3 regions of the Paenibacillus aurantiacus genome follow, and region 2 is predicted to be linked to each of the others. Evidence: predicted binding sites of a transcription regulator. Region 2 holds the regulator's gene; each other region holds the start of a gene.
What was found. Region 2 encodes LexA, which represses DNA repair genes until DNA is damaged. Its sites were predicted from a motif close to CGAACATATGTTCG; they were not measured.
Positions count from the first base shown of each region.

Region 1: the regulator LexA is predicted to act here: its motif matches at 4,063-4,076, upstream of recA (recombinase RecA).
Region 3: the regulator LexA is predicted to act here: its motif matches at 4,555-4,568, upstream of ACFFSY_RS29400 (YhjD family protein).

Region 1 is NZ_JBHMDO010000044.1:203,934-211,246, forward strand. It holds gene ACFFSY_RS27835 (YajQ family cyclic di-GMP-binding protein) at 39-530, shown strand; gene rimO (30S ribosomal protein S12 methylthiotransferase RimO) at 670-1,998, shown strand; gene pgsA (CDP-diacylglycerol--glycerol-3-phosphate 3-phosphatidyltransferase) at 1,995-2,573, shown strand; gene ACFFSY_RS27850 (competence/damage-inducible protein A) at 2,649-3,902, shown strand; gene recA (recombinase RecA) at 4,146-5,204, shown strand; gene ACFFSY_RS27860 (RecX family transcriptional regulator) at 5,306-6,007, shown strand; gene rny (ribonuclease Y) at 6,212-7,313, shown strand, end outside.
Region 2 is NZ_JBHMDO010000048.1:61,591-68,903, forward strand. It holds gene ACFFSY_RS31315 (HAD family hydrolase) at 1-265, opposite strand, end outside; gene ACFFSY_RS31320 (hypothetical protein) at 285-806, opposite strand; gene ACFFSY_RS31325 (aldo/keto reductase) at 930-1,916, opposite strand; gene ACFFSY_RS31330 (DUF896 domain-containing protein) at 1,965-2,153, opposite strand; gene ACFFSY_RS31335 (LysM peptidoglycan-binding domain-containing protein) at 2,261-2,479, opposite strand; gene lexA (transcriptional repressor LexA) at 2,831-3,451, shown strand; gene ACFFSY_RS31345 (hypothetical protein) at 3,541-4,113, opposite strand; gene ACFFSY_RS31350 (hypothetical protein) at 4,131-4,262, opposite strand; gene ACFFSY_RS31355 (hypothetical protein) at 4,302-4,472, shown strand; gene ACFFSY_RS31360 (peptidylprolyl isomerase) at 4,613-5,689, opposite strand; gene glnA (type I glutamate--ammonia ligase) at 5,917-7,245, opposite strand; gene ACFFSY_RS31370 (MerR family transcriptional regulator) at 7,285-7,313, opposite strand, start outside.
Region 3 is NZ_JBHMDO010000047.1:257,866-263,958, reverse strand. It holds gene ACFFSY_RS29420 (hypothetical protein) at 1-85, shown strand, start outside; gene ACFFSY_RS29415 (N-acetylmuramoyl-L-alanine amidase) at 96-1,205, shown strand; gene ACFFSY_RS29410 (right-handed parallel beta-helix repeat-containing protein) at 1,295-3,262, opposite strand; gene ACFFSY_RS29405 (stalk domain-containing protein) at 3,487-4,029, shown strand; gene ACFFSY_RS29400 (YhjD family protein) at 4,090-4,539, opposite strand; gene ACFFSY_RS29395 (hypothetical protein) at 4,713-5,102, opposite strand; gene ACFFSY_RS29390 (stalk domain-containing protein) at 5,582-6,093, shown strand, end outside.

The DNA.
Region 1 (7,313 bases), on a different contig from region 2:
TACGGGACGAAACAGTCGTTAAAGGAGTTGGACGCATCGTGAGTTCGGAAAATTCATTTGATATCGTATCCAAAGTGGACATGCAGGAAATGATTAACGCCATTACGCAGGCGGAGCGGGAGATCGAAACCCGTTTTGATTTTAAAGGAAGCAAGAGCAGCATCAAGCTGGAGAAAGAAGAGCTGGTCGTCTCGTCCGATGACGAATATAAACTTGGCGCGGTGCTCGATATTCTGAAATCCAAGATGATCAAGCGTGGCGTTCCGATCAAGAATTTGGATTACGGCAAAATCGAAGCGGCGTCCTTGGGCACCGTCAGACAGAAGATCCGTCTGAAGAGCGGGATCGAGCAGGATGTTTCCAAGAAGATTAATGTGCTGATCCGCGATTCCAAGCTGAAGGTGAAAAGCCAGATCCAAGGCGATCAAATTCGCGTAACCGGCAAATCGAAGGACGATCTGCAAGCGGTTATGAATTTGCTTCGCGGGGCGGACTTGCAAATCGAATTGCAATTTACCAATTTCCGTTAAGCCGATGCCTACATAAAACAGGCCGAAAGTCCCTTTCCAAGTCTTCGGATGCCGGAAACCGGGGCTTTCTGCTATTTTGACATTCGTATTTTGCTTGTATTATACTTGTTAAGATAGCTTGACTGAAGGGATCGGTTCCATGACAGAACGAGTTAAAGTAGTGACGCTTGGCTGCGAGAAGAACCTAGTGGATTCGGAGATTATGTCCGGCCTCATCCATGAACGCGGATATCAGCTGGTCGATCAAGCCGACGACGCGACGGTTATTATCGTCAATACGTGCGGATTCATTGACGTGGCCAAAGAAGAGTCGGTCAATACGATTCTTGACATGGCTGAACTGAAAGAGACCGGACGTTTGAAAGCGCTCATCGTATCCGGCTGTTTGACGCAGCGTTACAAGAAACAGCTGATGGACGAAATGCCCGAAATCGATGGGATCGTCGGCACCGGCGATTTTCACCATATTAATGAGATCGTAGACGAAGCGCTCCGGGGGAAGAAGCCGGCGATGGTTGGCCATCCGGCGTTCGATTATGATCTGAAGCTGCCGCGCATCATGTCGACGCCGCGTTATACCGCGTACGTCAAGATCGCGGAAGGCTGCGACAACGCGTGTACGTTCTGCTCGATTCCGATCATGCGCGGCGCGTTCCGCAGCCGTTCGATCGAATCGATCGTGGCCGAAGCCGAAGGTCTTGTCGCGCAGGGCGTGAAGGAGATCAGTCTGATCGCGCAGGATTCAACGAATTACGGTACCGATATTTACGATGGCTTCAAGCTGCCGGAGCTGCTGAATCGCGTCAGCGAGATCGAAGGCTTGGAATGGGTGCGTCTGCATTACGCGTATCCGGGGTTTTTCACCGATGAGCTGATCGAGACGATTGCAACCAATCCGAAAATATGCAATTATATCGACATGCCGCTGCAGCATAGCGAAGATACGATCCTGAAGCGGATGCGCAGACCAGGGCGTCAGCGGGACGTCCGCGAATTGGTCGAGAAGATTCGCGCACGCATCCCGGACGTGGCGCTTCGCACGTCGATGATCGTTGGTTTCCCAGGCGAGACGGACGAGGATTTCAATCGGCTGTGCGAATTTATTCGCGAGCTGAGATTCGACCGGCTTGGCGTATTCACATATTCGGCGGAAGAAGACACGCCAGCGGTTCGGCTGCCAGATCATGTCGCGGATGACGTGAAGGAATGGCGGGCCAACACGTTGATGGAGATTCAACGCGAAGTTTCCAAAGGCAATAGCGGCAAATATATCGGACGCGACATTAACGTGCTCGTTGAACGCTATGATGGCCGAAGCGATGTATACATAGGACGTTCGGAGTACGATGCTCCGGAGATCGACGGCGAAGTATTCATTACGAACTGTACTGCATCGATCGGACAAATGCAGCGAGTACGGGTTACGCACGCCTACGAATTCGATATGTCCGGGGAGGGCTTATCGTGAACTTAGCAAACAAAATTACGCTTGCCCGCATTTTTCTCGTGCCGATCATCATGTTCTTGCTGCTGATCAACGTGAATTTGAGCGAGCTCAGCTTCCAGGATTTCTCGATTACCTGGAATCAAATCCTTGCCACGCTGATATTCATCGTTGCAGCCGCAACGGATGGTCTGGATGGCTATATCGCGCGGAAGAACAAAATCGTCACCAATCTCGGCAAACTGCTGGATCCGCTTGCCGACAAGCTGCTCGTGGCAGCTGTCCTGATTTCCCTGGTGGAGATGGACAAGGTCGATGCATGGATCGCGATCGTCATCATCAGCCGCGAATTCGCCGTAACGGGTCTGCGTCAGATTGCGCTGCTGGAAGGCGCCGTGTTGGCGGCTTCCACGTGGGGCAAGTGGAAAACCGCGGTGCAGATCACGATGATCATCGCGCTCTTGCTGAACAATTTTCCGTTTACGTTTATCGATATCCCGTTTGACCAAATCTCCAGCTGGGCTGCCGCACTTATTACGGTATATTCGGGCATCGATTACTTCGTCAAAAACAAAAATCTTATTCCCCTGACGGAATAGGCCTTGCGTATAAGCATCATCTCTTCCATGCGAAGGGGTGGTGCTTTCATCATATTAGGAATGGAGCGATGCGGAATGCGCGCAGAAATTATAGCGGTTGGCACAGAGCTGCTGCTTGGCCAGACGGTGAACACGAACGCGACCTACCTCTCCCAAGGACTTGCGGAGCTCGGGATCGACGTTTATTTCCAAACGGTCGTCGGCGACAATGAAGGACGTATCCGCCAAGCGATCGAGCTGGCTCGCGGCCGCGCCGATCTCATCGTTTTCACGGGCGGGCTGGGTCCGACGCAAGACGATTTAACGAAGGATGCATTGGCGAAGTATTTAAAGGCGGAGATCGAGCTTCATGGTCCGTCGATGGACAAAATCGAGCAGTTCTTCGCTGCGCGCGGCATCCATATGGTGGAGAGCAACCGGCGCCAGGCGAACTCGATCGTCGGCAGCACGCCGCTTGCGAACGAGGCGGGGCTTGCCGTCGGCAACGCGATGACCGCGGATGGCACGCACTATTTGCTGCTGCCCGGCCCGCCGCGCGAAATGAAGCCGATGTTCGACGGACCCGGCAAAGCGTGGCTAAGATCGGTCTTAGGGGAGGATCGGCGGTTATTCTCGCGCACTTTGAAGTTTGCCGGGATTGGCGAATCGAGTTTGGAAGCAGCTTTGATCGACCTGATCGACGGCCAGACGGACCCGACCATCGCGCCTTATGCCAAGGAGGGAGAAGTTGCGATTCGCATTTCCACCAAAGCGCTGACGGAGGCGGAAGCGGCGGCGAGGCTGAATGTGGTGGAGAAGACGATCGCGGAGCGCGTAGGTCAATATTTGTTTGCGCGCGAGGATATCCCGCTCGAGGAAGCGATCGTGCGCCTGCTGCGCTTGTCGCGCTATAAGCTGGCTAGCGCCGAGAGCTTGACCGGGGGACTGTTCGCGGAGCTGATTACGAATATTCCAGGCAGCAGCGGCGAATTCGTCGGCGGGGTCGTCACCTATACGAACGAAATGAAGCATCGGCTGCTCGGTATTCCCATGTCGCAGCTTGAAGGGGAGGGCGCGCCCGGTGCGATCAGTGAATCCACGGCATCGCTCATGGCGGAGCGGGTCAGAGAGCTGACGGATAGTGATTACGGCATCTCGCTAACCGGCGTGGCGGGACCGTCGGAGTCGGAAGGCAAGCCTGTAGGGCTCGTCTATTTCGGCCTAGCGAGACGGGGGAAACAGACGATTGTGCACACGGCGCATTTAAGCGGGAACAGGAGCATAATCCGTACCCGCGCGGCGAAGTCGGCATTATACCGTTTATGGCAGCTGCTTAAGGAATCGGAATAGAAATTACAGCTGAACTATGGCAAACTTGTGACAACTGACGATATTCGCTTGTCCGCTGTGCGAGTTTACTCTATAATCGACAGTAACTGACGGAAGAACCGTGGCGAAGAATACTTTGCCGCGGTTTTTTTTTGCCTTCGCCGTCTGGAAGAAAAAAATAAGAATATATGTTCGTAAAAAGTATTGTAATCGGGAACGAAACAAGGTATCATGAAACTATCAATCGAAAAGGGTGTGAATGCGTTGTCAGATCGTCGCGCAGCGCTCGAGATGGCTTTGCGTCAAATCGAGAAACAGTTTGGTAAAGGTTCTATTATGAAGCTTGGCGAATCCGCGAACATGACTGTTGAAACAGTTTCTAGTGGTTCCCTGGCATTAGATATTGCCCTTGGAATCGGCGGATTCCCAAGAGGCCGCATTATTGAAATCTACGGACCGGAATCTTCCGGTAAGACGACGGTTGCCCTGCACGCGATTGCCGAAGTGCAGCGTTCCGGTGGACAAGCCGCATTTATCGACGCGGAGCATGCGCTCGACCCGTTGTACGCGAGCAAGCTTGGTGTTAACATCGACGAGCTGCTGCTTTCTCAGCCGGATACAGGTGAGCAAGCCCTCGAGATCGCGGAAGCGCTCGTTCGCAGCGGCGCAGTCGACATTATCGTTGTTGACTCTGTCGCCGCACTCGTGCCGAAGGCCGAGATCGAAGGAGAGATGGGCGATTCGCACGTAGGTCTGCAAGCCCGTCTGATGTCCCAGGCACTCCGCAAGCTGTCCGGCGCGATCAGCAAATCGAAGACGATTGCGATCTTCATCAACCAGCTTCGCGAGAAAGTCGGCGTTATGTTCGGCAATCCTGAGACGACGCCAGGCGGACGCGCACTCAAGTTCTACTCCAGCGTACGTCTTGACGTTCGTCGCGTAGAGACGATCAAACAAGGCAACGACATGGTCGGTAACCGTACCCGCATTAAGGTTGTCAAGAACAAAGTGGCACCTCCGTTCAAACAAGCGGAAGTCGACATCATGTATGGTGAAGGCATCTCCAAAGAAGGCAGTATCATCGACATCGGCGTCGAAATGGACATCGTTCAGAAGAGCGGTGCTTGGTTCTCCTTTAACGGTGAGCGTCTGGGCCAAGGCCGTGAGAACGCGAAGCAATTTTTGAAGGATCATAAAGACATCTCGAGCGTCATCGAGAAGCAAATTCGGGAAGCGAGCAATCTGGCGGCAGCAGCAGCGCTCGACGCCGGCGGCTTCAGCACGGATGACGAGGATGAGGACGAGCTGGAGCTCGAACTGTAAGCGTCCGAAGCGCCAGCTTATCATAAGACCGGATATGGAGCAGAACAGGGCCCGCATAGCGCCTTGTTCTGCTTTTGGCATATTAAGGAGGCAAGTGTGCAGTGAACGAACAGGAGCACGTGGAAAGCACGGAGACGGTCCGGATTACATCCGTCGAGCAGATTCGTAAGGAGAAGTACCGGTATAACGTATTCGTGAACGGAAACCAGGATGAACCGTTCATCAGCGTTCACGAGGATATCATGATCAAGTTCCGTCTGTTCAAGGGGCGGGAGATTCATCCGGATGAGCTGAAACAGATCGCCGAAGAAGATACGAAGCACCGTGCGTATGCGCTGGGCATTCAATATTTGGGCTACCGGCCGAGAACACATAAGGAGATGGCCCAGTATTTGGCACGCAAAGGGATCGACGAGCAGGCGGCAGAGCAAGCGATCGCCAGACTTACGCAAGAGCGACTAGTGGATGACGCCGACTATGCGAGCCGTTTTGCCGCTTCTCGGCTGCGCGGCCAGGCGAAAGGAAGGCTGCTGCTGCGTCAGGAGCTGCGCATGCGAGGGATCACGAAGGAGACGGCCAAGGAAGCGACGGACGAGCTCGACGAGGATGAAGAGACAGCCGTGGCCGTACGGGCCGCAATCAAGAAATGGCCTTACATTAAAGGGGAGCCGCGAGAGCGGAGGCATAAGCTAATGGGTTATTTGCTTCGCAGAGGATTTCCAGGCAGCGTCGTGAAGGAAGCGGTGCGGCAGGCGATTCAGCAGGACGAAGTTGAGGATGAACCTGACATGCTTGACAATTGATTTTATCAACAGATAAAATGAATGTTGTATTCCTTTATCATGAATCAATTTTCCTTCCAAAAGTTGATTCGAAAGCGATCATTTTCGTCACCAAACATGATTGTTGAAGCGGGATGAAAACCGGCTAGTACCGTAACACAAACGAAAACCAAATAACTTACCCGGGCGTTTGCCTTGGTGGTGCAATGAGGAGGTGAGAAAGATATGGCAACCTGGATCTGGCTTCTGATCATTCTCCTTGTTGGCTTGATTTTCTTTGGACTAGGCTATTATATTCGGAAGTTACTCGCCGAGGCCAAGATTTCAAGCGCTGAGCATGCCGCCGGTCAAATCGTTGACAACGCGCGCAAAGATGCGGAAGCGCTGAAGAAAGAAACGGTCCTCGAAGCGAAAGACGAAGTCCATAAGCTCCGTACCGAGGCCGAAAGAGACATTCGCGAACGTCGTAACGAGGTACAGCGTCAAGAGCGACGGCTCGTACAGAAAGAAGAGTCGCTGGATAAGAAAATAGAAGCACTGGAACGCAAAGAAGAACTAGTCGCCAACAAAGAGAAGCGGATCGAAGAGACACAAGAGACAATCGATTCACTCTACAAGCAGCAAGTAAGCGAATTGGAGCGCATCTCGAACCTGACGATGGAAGAAGCCAAGACGATCATTCTCCAGAGCGTGGAGCAGGAAGTGCGTCACGAGACGGCTCAAATGATCAAGGAAATCGAATCGCAGGCGAAAGAAGAAGCGGACAAAAAAGCGCGCGATATTATCTCGCTGGCTATTCAACGCTGTGCGGCTGACCATGTGGCGGAGACGACCGTATCGGTCGTAGCACTGCCGAACGAAGAAATGAAAGGCCGCATTATTGGCCGCGAAGGCCGTAATATTCGCGCATTGGAAACGTTGACCGGTATCGATCTCATCATTGACGATACACCGGAAGCGGTCATCTTGTCCGGTTTTGATCCGATTCGTCGCGAGATTGCCCGTACATCGTTGGAGAAACTCGTCGCGGACGGCCGGATCCACCCGGCTCGCATCGAAGAGATGGTGGAGAAATCCCGTCGCGAAGTGGACGAGCGTATTCGCGAATATGGCGAGCAAGCTACATTTGAAGTCGGCGTTCACGGCTTGCATCCGGATCTGATCAAGATCCTCGGCCGACTGCGCTATCGGACAAGCTACGGTCAGAACGTGCTCAAGCATTCCATGGAGGTCGCTTATCTGACCGGACTTATGGCGGCTGAGCTTGGCGAAGACATAACGCTCGCGAAGCGTGCAGGTCTGCTGCACGATATCGGCAAAGCGCTTG
Region 2 (7,313 bases):
TGCGGAATTCTTCCTGCTCACCGGCGAGGAAGTTCGCCCACAAGCCTTCGAATGGATTGATGCCGATCATTTTCGTGAACGGGAACGTCTCGTACGAGGCGTACAGCTCCCGTGCCGCTTCGCGAACGGCGGCCTCCAGTTCCTTGGCGTTCAGGCCCGACTGGGCTGCGCCTGCTTCACAGGTCGCATCGAACGCTTCTTGCACGCTGCGCTCGTCCCACAATAACGTATCATCCAAGTCAAACAGTACGGCTTTCTTCGACATGCTTCATCTGCACTCCAGTCTATTTTTTCTCGTTGAACGGTATGTTATGGACGGTCGCGAACGTACGAAGACGTTCCGCCATCTCATCCGTTGGAAAACGGTTGATCATGCGGCTGAATACCCAGTTGGCGCCTTTCTGCTGCTCGATGACGACCGAACCTTTCTGCACGTTGATCGCTTTAATGCCGACGGTGTAAAGATTGCGGTCTCCGCCGAACCGGCGCGTGCGAACGTAATCCTTGCCAACCGACATGTAAGGACGGCGCAAGATGAAAATGACGGCCATCAGCACGTACAAGCCGATCGTCACCCAATACATCGTGCCTGCCTCTTTGTAATAGTCCGACGTGAACGTCGTAATGACGTACATGGCAATGAAAAGCAGGAGGAATGCAGGCATCATATAGCTGCGTCCTTTGAACGTATCCACCTTCTCCTCCGACTTCTGGAGATTGATCGGAGTTTGGCCGTTTTTCTTGCGCTGCTTGTTCAATTGTGTCTGGTTCTTGCGAACTTTGCGTTCCCAGGATCGTGATGACAAATCGGGAGCCTCCTAATGAGTTGGTAGATAACGAAGGGCTGTGCCGCGACGCAAAGCCCCCTCGCCTATTACGGCAATCGCCTCGAAGCGTTTCATGCGCAATGTTGAACGATCTTCATGCGACTAAATCGGACGAGCGAATTTCTCGATGAAACGGTTCGGGTATTCCGAGGGCAGCCTGCTCGCTTCGTCCAAGCGGTCGTACCACTCCTGAGGCAGCTTCCAGCCGACGGCGCCGATGTTATCTTCGAATTGCTCCAGCGTGCTCGCGCCGAAAATGGGAGAGGTGATGCCCTTGCGCCGAAGCAGCCAAGCGAGCGATATTTGGGCCGGGGTTCTCTTGAGCTCAGCTGCCGCTGTCGCGACTTCGTCCAAAATCGCGAAGTTCTTGTCCGAATTGCGAAGCGCCCAAGAGCTCTCTCCGACTTTCGACGTCAGCCTGCCGGATGCGGGCTCCTCGCGGTTGTATCTTCCCGTCAAGAAACCTCCGCCCAGCGGCGCCCAAGGAATAATGCCGACGTTCTCCTCCAGGCAGAGCGATATCATCTCGCGGTCCATCTCCCGGCTGACCAAGCTGTACTGCGGCTGTATCGAGATGAAACGCACGTACCGGTTCATATCGCTCACCGCCAGCGATTTCATGAGCTGCCATGCGAAGAAGTTCGAGCACCCGATGTAACGGACTTTGCCCGACGTCACGAGATCGTCCAACGTGCGAAGCGTCTCTTCGATGGGCGTCGCATGGTCCCAAACATGCACTTGATACAGATCGATATAGTCGGTCTGCAGACGCTTCAGGCTGGCATCCACGCCATCCATGATATGTTTGCGGGAGATCCCTACCCCGTTCGGATGCTCCGCGGTCTGCATCCGGACTTTCGTGGCTAGCACGACTTCCGAGCGACGGCCCCGTATCGCTTTGCCGACGATTTCTTCTGATCGGCCTGCCACATATACGTCCGCGGTATCCAGGAAATTGCCGCCTTTGTCAAAAAAGCGATGGATCATCTCGACGGAGTCTTGCTCGCTTGTCGTGTTGCCGAACGTCATCGTCCCTAAGCATAGCTCCGACACCGCAAGTCCGCTTCTTCCTAATAAACGATATTCCATTTCGACCGTCCTCCTCGCAATGGGTGCGTCAGTCGAGGTCTTGCTGTCTTAATGTTTGATGTTGTCCTCTTCGTCCTCAACAAACTTGATATTATCCAGCTGTCCGCGGAAGTTCCGCTTGAAATTATCCAAATATTGCTTGCGCAGCTCGGCGCGTTCAGCCGTCTCTTCTGCCGTCAAACCGACGGTTTTATGCTTGCGCGACAGCTCGTTTATGCGTGCGATGATTTTCTCCAATGTGATACGCCTCTCTTTCCGTTACGCTCTTGCTAGTCAACATTCCACTCTTTACTTTGACACTTTTGTTCCACGATTGTCAAGGTAACAACAAAAAACGGCGAACCCTAATGGTCCGCCGGAATGATTAAGCTCTGTCCCGCATGCAGCGCGCTCTCCCGCAGCCCGTTGCGCTGCTTGATCGAATAGATAACTTCGCGAACATCTTCGCCGCTTCCCTTCAACTCGCTTGCGATTGCCCAGAGCGTGTCGCCCGTCCCTACTACGATTACTTGTTCATTTGCCGTCGGCGCTTCCGGAACTACCGTACTCGCGTTGCCTCTCATAATCATAAATCCAGCGAAAACAATGACGAAGAATAGAGCAACCGTCATAAATTTCGCGATGTGCCCAGTTCTCACTTTAACACCGCGTTTCTTCGTTGTGCTGCGTCTTACCGTGTTATGCATCCGTTCCTTATATGTATATGCAGAGACCGTGTTTACCATTATCGATTCCCCCAAACGTTTGTTCTGTTCTTGTGAAATCAGATTAACACGAACATTCGTTTGGTGTCAACGGTTTTTGGAACATTTGTTCGCACCGAAATGCGAACCTGTGTTTCTCGAACTTATGTTTGTACGAACTCCGGTTCTGTGTTATAATTTGACACAAATGAACTTATGGAGTGATCACGTTTGTCGAAACTATCCAACCGCCAGCAGGCGATACTCGAATTCATCAAGACCGAGGTTCGGGAGAAAGGCTACCCGCCTTCTGTCCGCGAAATCGGCGAAGCGGTCGGACTAGCCTCCAGCTCGACGGTTCACGGCCATCTGGACCGGCTAGAGAAGAAGGGCTTGATCCGCCGCGACCCGACGAAGCCTCGTGCCATTGAAATTTTGGACTCAGACATGGAGAGCATCCCATTCCCGCTCGCGATCGCCAAAGTACCGGTAGTCGGTAAAGTTACAGCCGGTCTGCCGATTACAGCGACCGAGAATATCGAAGACTACTTCCCGCTGCCTGCTGACCGCGTCGGTGACGACAACGTGTTCATCCTGAACGTCATGGGCGAGAGTATGATCGAAGCAGGTATCCACGATGGCGATTATGTTATCGTCCGCCAACAGCAGACGGCGAACAATGGCGAGATCGTCGTTGCGATGACCGAAGACGACGAAGCAACCGTGAAGACGTTCTATAAGGAACGCGACCATATCCGGCTTCAACCCGAGAACTCGACGATGGAACCGATCCGGCTCCGCAATGTGACGATCTTGGGCAAGGTAATTGGACTTTTCCGTGATATTCATTAATAATTAGGCAGACCTTATGACGCGCAGCGTTCGTAGGTCTGCCTTTTTTGTTGTAATTCGTATCATGGCTTCTCATTATAGAACCGCAATTAGTCAACAATCTCTCGGAATAAGACGTTCACATACGTATATCGGCTATCCGCATACCGGAACGCAAGCCGTATACCGGAGAAATCGATCCGAATTGAACGAAGCGCATTCGTCTGGATATACGGGCGAATAAGCGCCCGCAGCTTCATCGTATTGTGCTCACGCACGGCCTTGGCGATTTGAGCGGCGTAAGACGAACATCCGGCCAGCCGTTCATAGAACGGAATAACCTCTCGGGCGATTCTCCTGTGAATAACCGGCGAGAAGCGGAACTGGACCGTGCCGGGCGGAATTGTCGTACCGTTCGTATATTGCTTGATCGGAGCTGCGAATTTGAAATCCACGAAATAGCCGATACCGTTGGTGGATAGTCCGGTTATCGGCTCGGTAACAGTCTGCCGCAACAGCTTCTCCATAACCTCCAAATTTCCGTTCACGACAGCATCTGACCAACTACGAGCATACGCCTTACTTTGCGACACTTTGCGGTAGAACGGCAGCATTGCTTGCGCGGTATGCGCCAGTATACGCCCCGTTACTTTAAAGTCCCGCAGCTTCGTCGTCTTCGCCACACATACTCCCCGCTTTCTTAGTATTGCTGGTTTAACGTATGCGCGAAGCTCGACGAGCAATTGGACGCCGATCCCAATTTCATCTTCAGATTGTCGTAGAGGCTCTTGCCTTCTATCAATCGTCCAATCCAGTCGTATGGTGGATTCATAGAATAGATCATCTCCACTGGAGCGAGGTGATGAAATTGTTGACGAAACTGAAACAACCTGGCTTGATTCTCGGCATCCTAGGCGCCGCCAAACTGCTGTTGGACAGTGCCGGCATCCAAATTCCGGATGATACGATCAACGATCTTGCAAACGGTATCAGCGCCGTACTGGTCGTCATCTCCATTTTTGTTGATCACGGCAAATCCTGAGCTTCGCCCTTTCCTTGAGAAGCTGGCTAACGTCCAGCTAACCGGAAGCCGCCTTCGGCGTGCTTCTTTTTTTGCCTTTTATCGTGTAACACAAAAAGAAAAACCCTTGAAGTAAGTCCTTCAAGGGTTCCATACCTATTTTATTTAAGCGATTTCGTTATTTGCGCCTTAGACTTTAGTTCAGCCAGCAAAGTAGACGAAAGCTCGACAACTTTCTGGCTAGTGAGCTGTTTCTGAATTTCAGCTTTCTTCTCTTCCAGCGTCGCTGCCTTCGCATCTTTATGGTCCGTTAGTTTGATAATATGATATCCGTAATCCGTCTTAACCGGGCCGCCTAACTCTCCAACCTTTAGCGAGAACGCAGCTTCTTCGAACTCAGGAACCATTGCTCCCCTGCCGAAGAACCCCAGATCTCCGCCCGCATTCTTACTGCCTGGGTCGGTCGATTTTTCTTTCGCCAGCTTCGCAAAATCAGCGCCTGCTTTCAGCTGCTTCATAATTTCATCGGCTTCCGCTTCCGTTGCGACCAGAATATGCGATGCTTTCACCTCTTCAGGCTGATCGAAGCTAGCTCTATTGGCTTCAAAATATTGCTTTACTTCTGAATCCGTCACTTTCGCTCGAGGCTCAACAAGCTTGCGAATACGAAGCTGCATCGGTATTTGCTTCTTCAAGTTTTCGAGCGTCATGTTCGCTTGCTGCAGCGCATTTTGAAAATCCGATTCGGAAGGGAACTGCTTCTTGATTTGAGCAATTTCCACATCCACATCTTTATCGCTGATTACGATGCCTTGTTTCTTCGCTTCCTGCTTAACCAGCTCTTCTTGGATCAGGTTGTCCAATATTTGCGCTCCACCAGCTTCAGCCATCGCACTATACAGCTGATTTTTAGTAATAACCGAGCCATTAACTGTACCAACCGCTTTATTACCATCATTGCCTAATGGAGACTTATCGGAGTTGCTGGCAATATTCACGGATTTCGAAGAGGAATTGTAGTTGACATCCGCACCGAGCATCTCAGCTGCGGCGCGAAGAGGGATATAGGTTACCCCCTTAATTGATACTGGCTCTACAGTGGATTTCTGACCATTAACAATTAAGGTCATCTTCGTGGCTGCGAACGCACCTGCCCCTGCTGCAAGCATCATGCCGGCTACGACCAGCGTGGTTACTCCCACTCTACGAAATAAGATGCTGCCGTTATTTTTACTCACCAAATAACCTCCCGATAGAATCATTTCCGAACACTTTTATTCGATTTCATAATCGGATTCTATATCATTACGCTGTTAATATAAATCTTTTTTATCATAAAAAAACTCCCTTCAATTTGCCATACAAAGCAAATCAAAGGGAGAATTTGTTCAAACCGATTATATCGAATTGAAGCTTTTACATAAGGCATCTTTAAAACACTTCGAACATCAAGAAAGAACTCGTCTTAGTACAACGTCAGATATTGATCGCGCTCCCATTGGTGAACCTGGGTGCGATACATATCCCACTCGATTTCTTTCAGCTCGTAGAAGTGCGCAAGCGCATGGTCGCCGAGCGCGTCGCAGATGACTTCGCTGCGCAGCAGCTCGTCAAGCGCTTCTTTCAGATCGGACGGCAAGCTCGGGATGCCTTCGTCGATGCGCTCTTCTTCGGTCATGACGTACACGTTGCGGTCTACCGGCGCCGGAAGCGGCATTTTGTTCCGAATGCCATCCAAACCTGCCTTCAGCATGACAGCGAGTGCCAGGTATGGGTTAGCCGCTGGATCCGGGTTACGCACTTCGATGCGCGTCGACAAGCCGCGTGAAGCCGGGATGCGGATCATCGGGCTGCGGTTGCTTGCGGACCAAGCCACGTAACAAGGCGCTTCATAGCCGGGTACCAGACGTTTGTACGAGTTGATCGTCGGGTTCGTGATTGCCGCGAACGCGCGTGCGTGGCGGAGAATGCCTGCCATATAGTAGCGCGCCGTTTGGCTCAAGCCCAGCTTGTCGGACTCGTCGTAGAATGCATTCTCATCGCCGCGGAACAGCGATTGGTGCGCATGCATGCCCGATCCATTCACGCCGAACAGCGGCTTCGGCATGAACGTGGCATGCAGGCCGTGCTGACGAGCAACCGTCTTGACGACGAGTTTGAACGTTTGAATTTGGTCTGCGGCGAGAATCGCGTCCGCATATTTGAAATCGATCTCATGCTGGCCTGGCGCAACTTCGTGATGGGACGCTTCGATCTCGAAGCCCATCTCTTCCAGCGTCAACACGATCTCGCGGCGGCAGTTCTCTCCGAGATCTGTCGGCGCCAAATCGAAGTAACCGCCCTGATCGTTCAGCTCCGTCGTCGGATCGCCCTTCTCGTCGGTCTTGAACAGGAAGAACTCCGGTTCCGGACCGACGTTCATCGCCGTGAAGCCCATCTCTTCGGCTTCCTTCAGCACACGCTTCAGAATACCGCGCGGATCGCCAGCGAACGGCGTGCCGTCTGGCATATACACGTCACAGATCAGGCGCGCGACACGGTTCTCCGTCACCCATGGGAACACGACCCACGTATCCAGGTCCGGGTAAAGATACATGTCGGATTCTTCGATACGAACATAACCTTCGATGGAAGAACCATCGAACATCATTTTATTATCGAGCGCTTTCTGCAGCTGGCTGACCGGAATCTCCACGTTCTTGATCGTACCAAGCAGGTCGGTAAATTGAAGACGGATAAAACGGACGTTCTGTTCTTTCGCAATACGGGTGATGTCCTCTTTCGTGTAGCTCACAGAATCATCTCCTTCATGGAATAGTGTTGAATCGCTGTGTTATTTCTTGTTGTAGAAACGGGACAGTT
Region 3 (6,093 bases), on a different contig from region 2:
CATAAAGTCTGGGGTGCCGATCGGTCGCTTGATCGTCGGCTGGGAAGACGGTCATCAGCGACATTCCGAAGACTGTCCCACGTGAAGAGCTGTATATGCAAACGGATGGTACGCTGCGGATCGGCAAGGCGCCTCAATCGGTGCGCTGGGCGGTTCAAGGTTCACCGGTATTGCGCCGTGCTGGAAAGAACGTCATCAAGGAAACGATCACACGCGACCGGCTCGGCGACGATATCTGGCAGCGGAAAGCGATCCGGACAGCGGTCGGAATCACGGCGGTCGGGCAGCTGGTGCTGGTCACGACGGTCGATGCTGTTTCGCTGAATCAACTTGGAGAGATCATGGACGAGCTCGGCTGCCTCGATGCTCTGAACGGCGACGGCGGCGGGAGCACGTACCTATGGCCGAATGATCAGGGAGCGGGCCGCCTGCTGGGATCGGCGATCTGCGTAAAATTGAAAGGAGCGAATGAGATGGGGAAGTTGGTCGCAATCTGCGACGGTCATGGAATGGAGACGCCGGGCAAACGGACGCCGGTATTCTCTGATGGGTCCGTGATGAAAGAGAACGAGTTCAATCGATCAGTTGCTGCCAAGTTGGACACGCACCTGCGCCGATGCGGCTTCCGCACGCTGCTGGTCGCTTCTACCGATGTAGATACGCCACTTCAGGCCCGCACAGACGCCGCGAACAAGGCGAAGGCGGATTTATATATCAGCATTCACGCAAACGCAGCAGGCGAGGCGTGGGGGAGCGCCTGCGGCATTGAGACGTTCCACTATCCCACCAGCGCGGCCAGCAAACGAGCGGCCGAGATCCTGCATCGCCACCTGATCGCCGGAACGCAATTGCCGAACCGCGGCGTAAAGACCGCAGACTTCCATGTCCTTCGCGAGACGAACATGCCGTCCGTCTTGGTCGAGGCGGGATTCATGACCAATCAAGATGAAGCGCGGCTGTTGATGTCTGAATCCTACCGTAGCGAATGCGCCGAGGAGCTGGCGCGTGGTATCTGCGAATTGTTCGGCGTCGCATTCAAACGAGAAGAACCGGCAGCTTCGCCGGGAACGGTAGTGGTGCGCGGGAAGACTGTTGAATCGAAGCAAATAGACGGCGTGACATACGTTCCATTACGGACATTTGGAGAAGTTATTGGCTTAAGCGTGTCATGGAATGTTAGAACCAATCGCACGATCGTGAAATAAAGTATAGGAAGATATTAATTGTCTCCTTATCGATAGAGGCATCCAATAATAAACGAACCCCTATCTAAGAGAAGGGGTTCGTCATTTGGCTATGTTTGATTTAGTCTAATAATAGTGTTTATAGAATCTCCTGGTTCAGTAACATCATTAATAATGTTCTTTCCAGTGTCCGTGCTGGTACTTTCGGATACAACCAGGTTGTCAGAAATATATACAAATCGTTTGGTTATATCCCCTGAATCAGCGATGGATACAAATCTCACGCTCCACGTCACAGTACCAAGAGCATGATAAACTTCATTATTTTTAACTCTTATGACTTTGCAAGTATTCAAGTAAATAATGTGGCGATTTTGACCTCCGCCATAAAATTGATTTCCTTCGATGCTTACGTTATACGCTTTGGAAAGAGAAATACATGAATTAGCTGGGGTATTAAAAGTGTTATTAGTTATTATGGCTTTATTTTTCAATGTAGCCGGAGAAGGGTAGTGCTCGACAAGTGATTCATTTTTATACACAATTGCTAAATATTCGTTATCTTTTTGTACATAGCCTTCAAATGAATTATTAATTATCTTGAATTGCGAACACTTAAGATATATGCCACTTGTTGGTGTCCCTGTTGTTGTAGTATTAAATGAACCCAAGAAGCGATTACCTTCAATCACCAAATTAGAAACGAATTCATTGGCATTTAAGGACTTACCTTTTGTTATTCTTTTTGGGACATCAATCTGTTCGGTATCTATTTCCATTTGAAATATATTATTAATGACAGTGATATCCTTTGTCACAGCTTCCTTACCATAAATGTTAATAGCTGCTTCGATCGTAATATCCTTATCTTTGTTAGTGGCTGTAGACTCGTATAAATATTTATCTCTGCCCACTATATTTCCACTTATTATATGGCCAGTCCCCGCAGAAACTAAAATACAAGCACTGCTTGCCTGTCCTGTCGGTTCAGTTGCATTGTTGTTAATAATACTAATGTTATTGGATGGTTTTGTACCGTTACCATTATCATCGCCAGGTCTGATTGCGATGTTAATGTTATTATTATAGCATCGGTTATTCGGCCCGATAACACAGTTACTAGCCCCATTTTTAATGTCGATTCCATAATAATGACCTAATACGGTCGAGTTACTTACCTGTGAATTGCGCTCTTTTTCAACGGTAATTCCTTGTGCACTGCTTGTACCGGTGTAAGTGACTCTGCAATTCGTAACTAGATTATTAGACCCTCCCCCAAACAATGACAATTGACCATCGGCACAATTATTGATAGTGCATAATTCAACCTTGTTATTTTCGCAAACAAAGAGAATAACACCCGATGCTCTACAGTCCTCGATAATACAGCTGCTAATATGTGATGTTTTCGATCTGAAACTACTGATTCCCTGTGACATAAACTTCAAAGTCATACCTGTGACGGAACAATTTTCAGTACCAAACAAAATTACACCTGGATGTGACATGTGATGACCATCATCTTTTGTTGGCGTTCGATTTGAAATTATGGATCCACCAACTAGATGAACATTTTTAGCGCCATCTAATAAAAAAGCTCCGTATGCTGAGTTCTCCGTTCGTTTACCAATTATAATGGAAAAAGTAGCTCCATACATTACTAAAGACAGTGGTTTATCAGTTTTTATTCTTATGGCAGCATAACTCAACCTGCCATCATTCTGCGATACATCATAGTCTGACTTATAAAAGTTATTGATGTTTATTGAAAGTTTGTAAACACCAGGCTGAAAAAAAATGGTGCCACCTCCATTCAAAATAGCATCATCAATAACACCTTGTATTCTTGAGGTTGAGTCTGTTTCTGTAGAGGATGGAGCGGATATGTAATAATATCCTTTTCGAATTTCGTCAAAAGTCGAAGTCGTTTGAGCAACGCTTTCCACTGTGGGGGGAATTGTTTCAACTTCGCCAAAAACCTTAGCCGGCCATAAAACAGCGCCAGCTATTCCTGCACCGACAGTACCGATCACCCCTAGTGCTTCACGACGGGAAATTATGTTGGATTCTTTCTCCATGGTTACCCCTCCACTTAATCCATTTATTTACACGAATTAATTATGACATCTCTTTGAGTTCAATTTAATAGGACATACTTCCTGATGGTTAGTTTTGTGCTGAACCTATTGCTGGCTGATGCCGACGTTTTTTTTGTTTCTCCCGACAGACATCGACAAATAGCTCGCAGGGGCAATGATAATATTTTCCTGTGTTCCTATTTTGCAAAGGGGAGATTCGTCGCGTGAAAAAGAAAGTCTTGATCTCGATCGGGATCGTGTCGCTGATGGCAGTATCGGCCATTGCTGGTGCGTACGCTGCCAACAAGCTGACCTTGGTGGTGAATGGTCAGGTATCTACGGCTGAACCGAAGGTCATTAACGGGACAACCTACATACCGTTACGCGCTGCTGCGGAATTGCTTGGAGCGGAAGTGGGGTATGACTCAAAGTCGTCTGTCGTATCCGTGACGTCTAAAGGCCAAGCTGCACAGGCAGCGGCAGGAACGTTCAAAGCTAGCGGCTTCGTCTTTACTCAGCTTGAAGCTAGGAAAAACGCTTTGGATATGTACGAAATTACCGTGAATATCACAAACAGCAACGACAAAGATGTGTCTGGCGTCCTGTTCTCCGCAGTGTTCTATGACAGTAACGGCAAGCGATTGGGTACGGCTAATGGCTCTACTAGCGATCTGGTGAAAGGTGACACCAAGACCACTACAATGATAACGACAGATGATATAACAAATTATGCATCGGTTAAATTCCAGATTGACGGACAGTATTAAAAACAAAAAAAGCTCGCGGCTGCCCACAATCAGGAGTGCGGCCGCGGGCCTTTTGCAAGCTTACAACGTGATTGTACTTTCCCCACGATCTTCCTCGATGTCATCCGCACACGGTTGCGTCAAATCCACGCTCATCATCTGCGCGATCCGTATCATGATGTCGGCCCTCATATAAGCACCAAGCAGCATCATGTCGTACTCGTATTTGTTGTAGAGGTACCAGCACTGTGCCTTGCCCTTGGTTATCTTCATCTCGACGATTTTAATTAATCCGGGTTTCTCGTTTAGCGTCCGCTTATTTAAGTTAAGTTGACGCAGTGTTGAATCGATCATCTGCTGGTGTTTCCGAACGTAGATCGTTCCCATCCTCAAATCCGCATTGCGCTGCAGCACCTTCATATCGTGTTCGAGGATCAACAGCTGAACGTGGAGCAAGAGATGCTCCTTTACCAGATCGATTATGTATTCCGGCGGGAGGAAGGGGCTATGATCGGGCGGAGTGAATTCCATATCGGCACACCTTTACGAATGTTTGTTCGTATATTATATGCCCGTTTTGGGAATTTAGTCACTCCATAAATATTGCAAAAAAACGTTTCTAAGAAAATGTTTTTGAACAGTAAATGAAAAAACTGCATGATGTGAAGACACACCTTGCAGTTTTCTATAGTGGGAATCTTATATTACAGTGTGTTTCTAATAGTACCTGTCGCACTAGTAGAGTTCGATGCAAATACTTCAACTTTATATTGCCAACCTATGTTCATATAAAAGTCAAGGTATTTTGAGCCACCGGTACTACTCAGGAACAACCAACCCGTTCCTGGATCATTGATTGTCCATTGTCTCCAAACACCGTCACCTTTATTGTAATAAACGTATAAAGACGCATCACCATTCCCGGAAAGAGTAATTTTTCCGTATTGTCCCAAACCATCTACAGGAAGTGGTGTCATAGCATGCTGATAGGTACTTACGGTAATGCTAGACGAGTTTGCAGCGAACGCTGGTACGGCGGCGATTAATAAGACAATCACCGCAAGAAAAAAACTTACTACTGACTTCTTCTTCACAATATTTCCTCCTAACATTTGGTAATTCAATAAAAGTATATTACGAGATTTGCAGTAAGTAAAGTGTAATATTTTTAAAGATTACACAAAATGGTTGATCATTTGCCTCGCGCTATTAGACGACTATCTCCTTTTATTTTGCTTTTTTCTTCCTCTTCTGTGCCTCAATAGTCTCCTCAATTCCAGCCGCGCATGCCTGCCAGACGTGACTACGATCCTTGACATGCTTCGGCGGCGGGACCATCTCAGCGATAAACGCTGGCGCGTCTTTGCCACTTGGCAGCCGGACCTTGTTGATCGCGACGTGCTTGTCGGGCATACCCGCGAAGAGCGCCAAGGAAAAGGGCAAATTGAAATTACCAAGGGAGATAGTTACAAAATAAGTGACAAGAAGGAAAAAAGGTTTTATTATAGACATTGTCGAAAATAGGTCAAAAGATTTATATACATACAACATAAAAGGAGTCGTTAGAACTATCATGAAAGACAAAGTGAAGGGTCTAGTAGCAGGGTTACTTATCGGAACAGTTGTAACAGGAGCTACGGCTTACGCTGCTGGCGGTAAGATGATTGAGGTTTTTTACAATGTGAAGGACATAAAAATCAATAAAGTTTCAAAAACACCTACTGAACAACCATTCGTTTTAAATGGGACGACATTTGTTCCATTACGCTTTGTTGCGGAATCTCTTGGCGAAGAAGTTAAATGGGACTCGAAAACAGCGACTGTCTGGATTGGGGAACAACCTGAAGCCACTGCAAAGTATTTCGGGGATAACCTCCAGCATATGAACTGGCAAGAAAATGGCAAAGACTTCACCTACGAGTATTCCTATAATGAAGGAGATATTGTTAAAGACACTGTAGGAAACTCGTACAATAATTATATTACAATCGGTACCAATTATATTTTTTCTGATGCAAAAGAAGCTCTACTCGAGTTTCCTCTTAACGGCCAATATAAAAAGTTCGTCTCAAAGTTAGGCTTTAC